2 regions of the Cellulomonas sp. P5_C6 genome follow, and region 2 is predicted to be linked to the other one. Evidence: predicted binding sites of a transcription regulator. Region 2 holds the regulator's gene; the other holds the start of a gene.
The links. Region 2 encodes LexA, which represses DNA repair genes until DNA is damaged. Its sites were predicted from a motif close to TCGAACANNTGTTCGA; they were not measured.

Region 1 (4,184 bases), on a different contig from region 2:
GGGCATCCCGCACACCCGACCGCTGTCGGTCACGGCGCACGCCACCCGGCCCGAGCTCGTCGCCGACCACACGTCGTGGTTCGGCACCGTCCAGGTGCCGGCCAGCGCGAGCGCCCTGCTGGAGCTGCGGCTGGGGCAGTCGGGCCACGACGCGGTCGGCTTCGCGGTGCACGTGCCGCACTACCTCGCGCAGTCCGCGTTCCCGCAGGCCAGCCAGGCGGCGCTGACCAACGTCGAGCGCGCGACCGGCCTGGACCTGCAGGTGGGATCGCTGACCGCGGCCGCCGACGAGGCCATGCACGAGATCGAGCGGCAGGTCACGGGGTCCGAGGACGTCGCGGCGGTCGTGCACGCGCTCGAGGAGCAGTACGACTCGTTCACGCGCAACATCGGCCGGACCAGCCTGCTCGCCGGGTCGACGGACCTGCCCACGGCGGACGAGCTGGGTGCCGAGTTCGAGCGCTTCCTGGCGCAGCAGGGCGACGACGGCCCGGCGATCTGAGACCCGTCGCCTTTACCAGATCGTTGTCAACGCGAGTGCGCCGGAAGGGCGAAACCGTGGCGCCGCCCGCGGGCCCGATGTAAGGATGCACACGTTGCAGTGACGTACTCGCTTGACCGGCGTCGTCACCCGGGCCCAGGCCCGGGGGTCGGTTCCGACCAGCCGCTCGCGGCTGGGCCACCCGGTGCAGGACGTGAGGCATTGCGGCACGGTGCGGGCAGAAGGCCGGCGCTGTCACCGGATGGACAGAAGGAAACGAACATGGCACAGGGTGCTGTCAAGTGGTTCAACGCTGAGAAGGGCTACGGGTTCATCGCCCAGGACGGCGGCGGCGCCGACGTCTTCGTCCACTACTCCGCGATCGACTCCTCGGGCTACCGCAGCCTCGACGAGGGCCAGCGCGTCGAGTTCGAGATCACGCAGGGCGCCAAGGGCCCCCAGGCCGAGAGCGTCCGCCCGCTCTGATCGCAGGCTCGTGCGAAGGGCCGTACCCGCCTCGGGTGCGGCCCTTCGTCATGCCGGCGGGTCGACGAGGGCGGGAGCCCTCCCGACGAAGGCCGTGACCTCCTCGCCGTGCAGCAGCCGCGCGGGCGCCGGCAGGCTGCGGACGGCCCGGGCCAGCGGGGCGGACCCGAGCAGGTCGGGGTCGTCCGTGGCGGCGAGCACGACGTTCCCGTAGCCCCGCCCGCGCAGGAGCCCGGGCTCGGCGATCACCGCGACGTCGCCGAACGCCTCGTGCAGGGTCGCACCCTCGGCCCGCGCCCCGGTCAGCGGCGGTCGGTCGGCACAGTTGACCAGGTACACCCCGCCCGGCCGCAGGACCCGCGCCACGTGCGCCACCATCTCGCGCGTGCGCACGTGCGCCGGCGTGAGGTCGCCCGCGAAGACGTCCCGCACGACGACGTCCGCCGACGCGTCGGCCAGCTTCTCCAGCTCCGCGCGCGCGTCCCCGGCGCGGATCCGCAGCGCGGGGGAGCGCGGCAGGTCGAACCACCCGCGGACCAGCTCGGTCAGCGTCACGTCGAGCTCCACCGCCAGCTGGCGGGAGCCCGGCCGGGTGGCGTCGACCGCCCGCGCGAGCGCGCAGCCCGCGGCGCCGAGGTGGACGACGTCCAGCGGGCCGCCGACGTCGCCGACGCGCTCGATGACCGCGGCCATCTGCTGCATGTACTCGAAGTCGAGGTGCGTGGGGTCCGCCAGGTCGAGGTACGAGCTGGGCACGCCGTTGACCAGCACGGTGACGCCGTCGGGGTCGTCGAGGTCGCGGACCAGCTCGACGGTGCCGGTGGCGATGGGCAGCGGCCCCGTGGGCCACGGCGTCCCGGCGCGGGTCCGTGTGGGTGGTCGGTGCGAGCCTGGGCTGCGTCGGGCGGAGCGGTCGCGGGCGGCCATGGGGCCACGCTACGGGGCGCACGGACGGCGGGAGGGCTTGACGCAGATCGAACAGGTGTTCGATACTGGGGTCACGGATCGACGGCAGGCGGAAGGGGACGGCGGCATGGACCAGCAGCTCGGTCGGCGCAGCGCGGGTGGGACGACCACGGGAGCGCCCGTCCCGGCGCGGGTGGACGAGCTGCTCGGCCGCGCGGACGCCGAGCTGCTTGCCGCCCAGTTCTCTCCCGAGCCCTGGGAGCAGCTCTCGCACGCGCACCTCGCCGCCCTCCGGGCCGGTGCCGCCGTCGTCGCCTTCCGCGGCACCCCGACCGGCCGGGGCGCCCCCCGCACGGTCTGGGCCATGCTCGGGGCGGTCGCTCCGGAGCTGAGCTCGTGGTCGACGTACTTCGCGGAGGCCGCCCCGCTGCGGTCGGCGGTGGACGCCGGCAGGTTCGAGCTGGTCGGGCCCCAGCGGGGCGAGGAGGCGGTGTGCGCCGCGGAGGACTTCGTCGACGCCGTGCGTGAGCTGGTGCACGGTGGCGCGGGCGCCGTCGCCGGGCGCACGTTGAGCATGCGCGTCCTGCGGGCGTCGTGAGCACCGGCGGCGGGGCAGTGGCATGAGCCGCGGACCCCGGTCTGCCGGGGCGAAGCGGGACTGGGGCCGCGAGGAGATCGGCTGCTCGATCCTGCACGTCGACATGGACGCGTTCTTCGCCTCGGTGGAGCTCGCGCGCCGGCCCCAGCTGCGGGGGCTGCCGGTGATCGTGGGCGGCGCGAACCGCGGGGTCGTCCTGGCGGCGACGTACGAGGCGCGGGCCTTCGGGGTGCACGCGGCGATGCCGATGTCGGTCGCGCTGCGGCAGTGCCCGCACGCGGTCGTCGTCCCGCCCGACCACCACGCGTAYCACGAGGTCTCGACCGGGGTGATGCGCGTGCTCGGTGACGTGACGGCACTGGTGGAGCAGGTCAGCGTCGACGAGGCGTTCCTCGACGTCGCGGGTGCCCGCCGCCGGCTCGGGCCCCCGACGATCATCGCCCAGCTCATCCGTCGCCAGGTGCGCGAGCAGTTCGGGATCACGTGCTCCGTGGGCATCGCTTCGACCAAGTTCGTCGCCAAGCTCGCGTCCGGGCACGCCAAGCCGGACGGCGTCCTGCTGGTCCCGCGCGCGGCGACGGTCGAGTTCCTGCGCGTCCTGCCGGTCGGGGCGCTCTGGGGAGTGGGTGAAAAGACGGAGGCGGCGCTGGCCCGGTGGGGGATCCGCACGGTCGCGGAGCTCGCGGACAGCGACGTGTCGACGGTGCAGAACGCCGTCGGCAAGGTGGCCGGCGCCCACCTGTTCGACCTGTCGTGGGGGCGGGACCCGCGGCCGGTCCGGCCCGGTCGTGAGGAGCGGTCGCTGAGCGCCGAGGAGACGTTCCCGGCGGACGTCGCCGACCTGGTCGTGGTGCAGGAGAAGGCCCGGGAGCTGGCCGACCGGTGCGCGGTCCGGCTGCGCAGGAACGGCCTGGTCACCCGCACGATCACCGTGAAGGTGCGGACGTCGGACTTCCGCACGCTGACCCGTTCGCGCACCCTGCTGACCCCGACGGACGTCGGCCGCGAGCTGTTCCTGGCGGCTCGGGAGCTCATCGCCGGGGTCGATCTGGGCGGGCTGCCGGTGCGGCTGGTCGGGGTCCGGGCGGAAGGGTTGTCGCCCGCGTCGTCGACGGTCCGGCAGCCGACCCTCGAGGAGGCGTCGGACCAGCCGACGGCCACACGACGGGACGCCGAACGGGCCATGGACATGGTGCGGGACCGGTTCGGGAGGGCGTCGATCTCGGCCGGGGCCTCTCAGTCGACAGGAGTATCCTCGCGGTCGACTACCACCTTCGTTCCGGCGGATCTATCCTGAACCGGAAGAAGGTCCACAGAGCTGACAACGGGGGTCAGGATGCCTCTCTCGGAGTACGAGCAGCGCGTGCTCGAGCAGATGGAACGGCAGCTGACCTCTGACGATCCTCGGCTCGCTAACACGCTGACCCAGCGCGGGCATCGCCCGTTCGGCCGATACGTCATCGCGGGAGTCGGTGCGTCCGTCGGTCTGCTGCTGCTCGTGCTCGGCGCGGCGAACAGCCTGGCCTGGTTGGGTGTCGTCGGGTTCGTCGTGATGTTCGCCGCGGTGGCGTTCGCGTTCGCAGACCCCCGCCGTGGGTCCGGGCGTCGCTCGGGGCCGCAGGGCGTCGTGCAGACGGACGGCAAGGTGAAGCCGGCAACGCCGCCGGCTCGTCAGCGCAGCAGCTTCATGAGCCGTCTCGAGGAGCGCTGGGA
Region 2 (4,184 bases):
CCGTCGGGCGAGAACCGGGGCTCCGCGGCACCCAGCGGGGCGTCCGTCAGCTGCACGGGCTCGCCCCCGGCGGACTCGACGACGAACACCTGGGGCTTGCCGTCGCGCTCCGACCGCAGGAACGTCACCCAGCGCCCGTCGGGCGAGACGTCCGGTGCGGTGTCGCGGAAGCCGCGGGTCAGCGCGCGGGGTGCCTGGTCGCCGACGAGGTCGACCGACCACAGGTGGCCGGTGTACTCGTCGGTGGCGAGGTCGGGCCGGACGACCGACACGATCGCGCGGCTGCCGTCCGGCAGGACAGCAGGGGCGCCGGGGACATGGAGGAGCTCGAGGTCAGCAGGAAGCACCGGACGAACCTACGTGCTGCCACCGACAGAAATCGAACCGACGGATCGCACGGACCCCGTCGCCGTCAGCTGGTCCGTGCGTCCTGGGAGTCCACGGGGTCCACGGATCCGTCGGCGAGCTCCCCGTCGTCGGCACCCTCGCGCTCGGCACGCAGGACCGTGATCGCGGCCTCGAAGTCCTCCAGCGAGTCGAACGCCTGGTAGACGCTGGCGAACCGCAGGTAGGCCACCTCGTCGAGCTCGCGCAGCGGTCCCAGGATCGCCGTCCCGATCTCGTAGGCGTCGATCTCGGCCGAGCCGGCGCTGCGCAGCGTCTCCTCGACCTTCTGCGCGAGCAGCGCGAGGTCGTCCTCGCTGACGGGACGGCCCTGGCACGCCTTGCGCACGCCGCCGGCGATCTTCTCGCGGCTGAACGGCTCGGTGGCGCCGGAGCGCTTGACGACGGAGAGGCTCGCGGTCTCGACGGTGGTGAAGCGGCGGTTGCAGTGCGGGCACTGGCGTCGCCGCCGGATGGTCGACCCGTCGTCCGAGGTCCGCGAGTCGATGACCCGCGAGTCCGGGTGACGGCAGAACGGACAGTGCACCGTGATCCCCTTCGAGCTGGCGCGCCGGGGTCGGACGTCGACCGGCGGCGGTGGCGTCGTGGACGCCCCCGTGACGCTAGGCCACGCTCTGCGGCGGTGCAAGGTCGTCGGCGGCGACACGCACCGCGGTCCTCGCGCGCACGGCCGGCGGAGGCGCGCACCTCCCGCTCGGTCGGGAACGCACGAGGGCGGCCACCCGTGGATGACCGCCCTCGCGGGGACGCCCCCGTCCCTGGTCACGGGCCGACTCGCCTCGGCGCCGCGCCGTACAGCGGGTCCGTGCCGGAGCTCGCGCCCCGTCGTCCCGCACCTCGCGCAAGCCCCCCCGCTCGCCTGGTGAGGCCGGCACGGCGGGCGCCCCCAGGCGCGACTGCTCAACCGGCAGGAACCACGATCACCTGGCCGGCCATCAGACCGGCGTCCGGAAGCTCGTTGAGGCGCACGAGGTCGAACACGACGTCGCGCACGTCGTCCGACGGGCCCGCCACGCTCTCGGCGATCTGCCAGAGCGTCTCCCCCGGCGCGACCGTGTGCCGGACGACCTCCTGCGCGCCGACCGGTCCGTCGGCGGCCGCCCGGCCCCCGATGAGCGTCACGACCGCGACAAGCAGCACGGCGAGGACCCACAGGACGGCCCGGCCGCGTGCGGTCAGCCGGAGGTGCGCCGCGGACCGGCCGGCATCGGCAGTGCGGGCGCTCGGGGCGCTCGCCGTGCTGCGGGTGCTGCGGGTGCTCGACGTCGCGATCCTCGGCATCGCGGGTCCCATCACCATCGCGCTCATCGCGTCTCTCGTTCCTGCTCGGCCCGGGGGTCCCGGGGTACCGCTGATCGTCGAACGCTTGTTCGTCGAACGTCTGTACGATGTCTACCAGCATCCACCGACACTGTCGAGACACGATCGAACAGATGTTTGATCTTCCGTCCCAACATCCCTAGGCTGGCGATGCAGCACAAGCGCACCACGAGCCACTGACACGACCGCCGGGGGCCCCCGTCGCCGCAGGTCAGGGCACGCGGGACGCCGGCTGGAGCAGGCGGAGAAGGCCGCGAGGCGGCCGCCGGACGGAGGAGGAGCGCAGTGACGGACTCACGGGACACGTCCCAGCCCGAGAAGGACCTGGCGACGATCCACGCGCTGCCCGACGGCGCGCCGGGCCCGGACGGCCTCACGGCCCGCCAGCGGCTCGTGCTCGACACCATCCGGACGTCGGTGGAGTCCCGCGGCTACCCGCCGAGCATGCGTGAGATCGGGGAGGCCGTCGGCCTGACCAGCCCGTCCAGCGTGAAGCACCAGCTCACGGCTCTCGAGCGCAAGGGGTACCTGCGCCGCGACCCCAACCGCCCCCGGGCCATCGAGGTCGTGCACGCGGACGACTCGCGGGGCGTCGGCACATGGACCGCGCCGGACGGCAGCCGGTCCAGCTTCCCCGACACGGGCGACGGCGAGCGCATGCCGGCACCGTCCTACGTCCCGGTCGTCGGCCGGATCGCGGCGGGCGGGCCCATCCTCGCGGAGCAGGTCGTCGAGGACGTGTTCCCGCTGCCCCGCCAGCTGGTCGGGGACGGCGACCTGTTCCTGCTCAAGGTCAGCGGCGACTCGATGATCGACGCGGCGATCTGCGACGGCGACTGGGTCGTGGTCCGCCGTCAGCCGGTGGCGGAGAACGGCGAGATCGTCGCGGCGATGATCGACGGCGWGGCCACGGTCAAGACCCTCAAGCGCATCGACGGCCACGTCTGGCTGATGCCGCACAACCCGGCGTACTCGCCGATCCCGGGCGACGAGTCCACGGTGCTCGGCCGCGTCGTCAGCGTGCTGCGCAGCCTCTGACGTCCCGCCGGCGCTGGACCTCGGTCCGGCGCCGGCGGCTCAGAACCCGAACCGCCGCGCCACCGCGCGCACCGCGTCGGCGGAGGTCCGCAGCCCTGCGAGCTCCTCGTCCGACAGCGGCACCGGCAGCTGCTTGCCCACGCCGTGCGCACCGATGATCGTCGGCACGGACAGGCAGACGTCGCTGATCCCGTAGTAGTCGTCGAGCAGCGACGACACCGGCAGCACTCGCCCCTCGTCCTTGAGCACGGCCTCGATGATCCGCGAGCCGGCCAGGGCGACCGCGTAGTTGGTCGCGCCCTTGCCCTCGATGATCCGGTACGCCGAGCCGACCACCTCGTTGGCGATCTCCTCCCGGACCTCGGGGGTGAACGCGAGGCTCCCGTCCGGCCCCGACCACTCGAGCAGCGGGACCGACCCGATGGTCGCCGAGCCCCACAGGGGCCGCTCCGTGTCGCCGTGCTCCCCCGCGATGTACGCGTGCACGTTCTGCACGGCCACGCCGGTGTACTGCGAGATGAGGTAGCGCAGTCGGGACGAGTCCAGGACCGTGCCCGAGCCGAACAGCTGCGTGCTCGGCAGGCCGGAGATCTGCAGGGCGGCGTAGGTGACGACGTCGACCGGGTTGGTCACCATCACGTACACGGCGTCCGGCGCGACCTCCACCAGCGACGGGAGCACGGCGCGGACCAGGCCGATGGTCGCCTCGGCCAGCTCGAGCCGCGACTGCCCGGGCTTCTGCTTGGCGCCCGCCGTGAACATCACGATGTCGGCGTCGGCGCACACGGCGATGTCGTCGGACCCGACCACCTCGGCCATCGGCATGAACTGGATGCCGTGCCCGAGGTCGAGCGCCTCCGCCTGGACCTTCGCCGCGTTGATGTCGTAGAGGGCGACCGAGCGGGCGGCGCCACGCATGAGCGCCGCGTACGCCATCGTCGACCCGACGGCACCTGCCCCCACGATCGCGAGCTTCGAGGTCCGACGGGGCGTGCGGAACGGGGTCAGGCCCACGTCCTCCATGTCCAGGCTCTCGGTCATCCCTCGAGGTTATCCGGAGGTCGCGAGCCGACGCAGGGCCGAGACGGCCACGGCACGTTCGGTGGTCCGCCAGAACGCCGGCAGCGACCGGGTGAGGAAGCTGCCGTAGCCGGCGGTCGCGAGCCGCGGGTCGAGGACGGCGACGACCCCGCGGTCCTCGCTGGTCCGGATCAGCCGGCCGGCACCCTGGGCCAGCAGCAGCGCGGCGTGGGTCGCCGACACCGCGAGGAAGCCGTTGCCGCCCGCCGCCTCGATCGCGTCGGACCGGGCCGAGCTCACGGGGTCGTCGGGCCGCGGGAACGGGATGCGGTCGATGATGACCAGCCGGCACGTCGCACCGGGCACGTCGACGCCCTGCCACAGCGACAGGGTGCCGAACA

Region 1: a site for LexA is predicted at 1,942-1,957, ahead of ACXJKG_RS03685 (SAV_6107 family HEPN domain-containing protein). Genes of this name have one in related genera too.

What each region holds. Positions count from the first base shown of each region.
Region 1 covers NZ_JBFULZ010000018.1:28,960-33,143, reverse strand. The annotation lists gene ACXJKG_RS03700 (proteasome assembly chaperone family protein) at 1-502, shown strand, start outside; gene ACXJKG_RS03695 (cold-shock protein) at 764-967, shown strand; gene ACXJKG_RS03690 (spermidine synthase) at 1,016-1,894, opposite strand; gene ACXJKG_RS03685 (SAV_6107 family HEPN domain-containing protein) at 2,001-2,471, shown strand; gene dinB (DNA polymerase IV) at 2,494-3,768, shown strand; gene ACXJKG_RS03675 (DUF3040 domain-containing protein) at 3,808-4,184, shown strand, end outside; gene ACXJKG_RS03670 (transglutaminase TgpA family protein) at 4,157-4,184, opposite strand, start outside.
Region 2 covers NZ_JBFULZ010000102.1:8,303-12,486, reverse strand. The annotation lists gene ACXJKG_RS12700 (S9 family peptidase) at 1-347, opposite strand, end outside; gene nrdR (transcriptional regulator NrdR) at 413-931, opposite strand; gene ACXJKG_RS12690 (LysM peptidoglycan-binding domain-containing protein) at 1,306-1,713, opposite strand; gene lexA (transcriptional repressor LexA) at 2,011-2,763, shown strand; gene ACXJKG_RS12680 (L-lactate dehydrogenase) at 2,803-3,804, opposite strand; gene ACXJKG_RS12675 (ATP-dependent DNA helicase) at 3,814-4,184, opposite strand, start outside.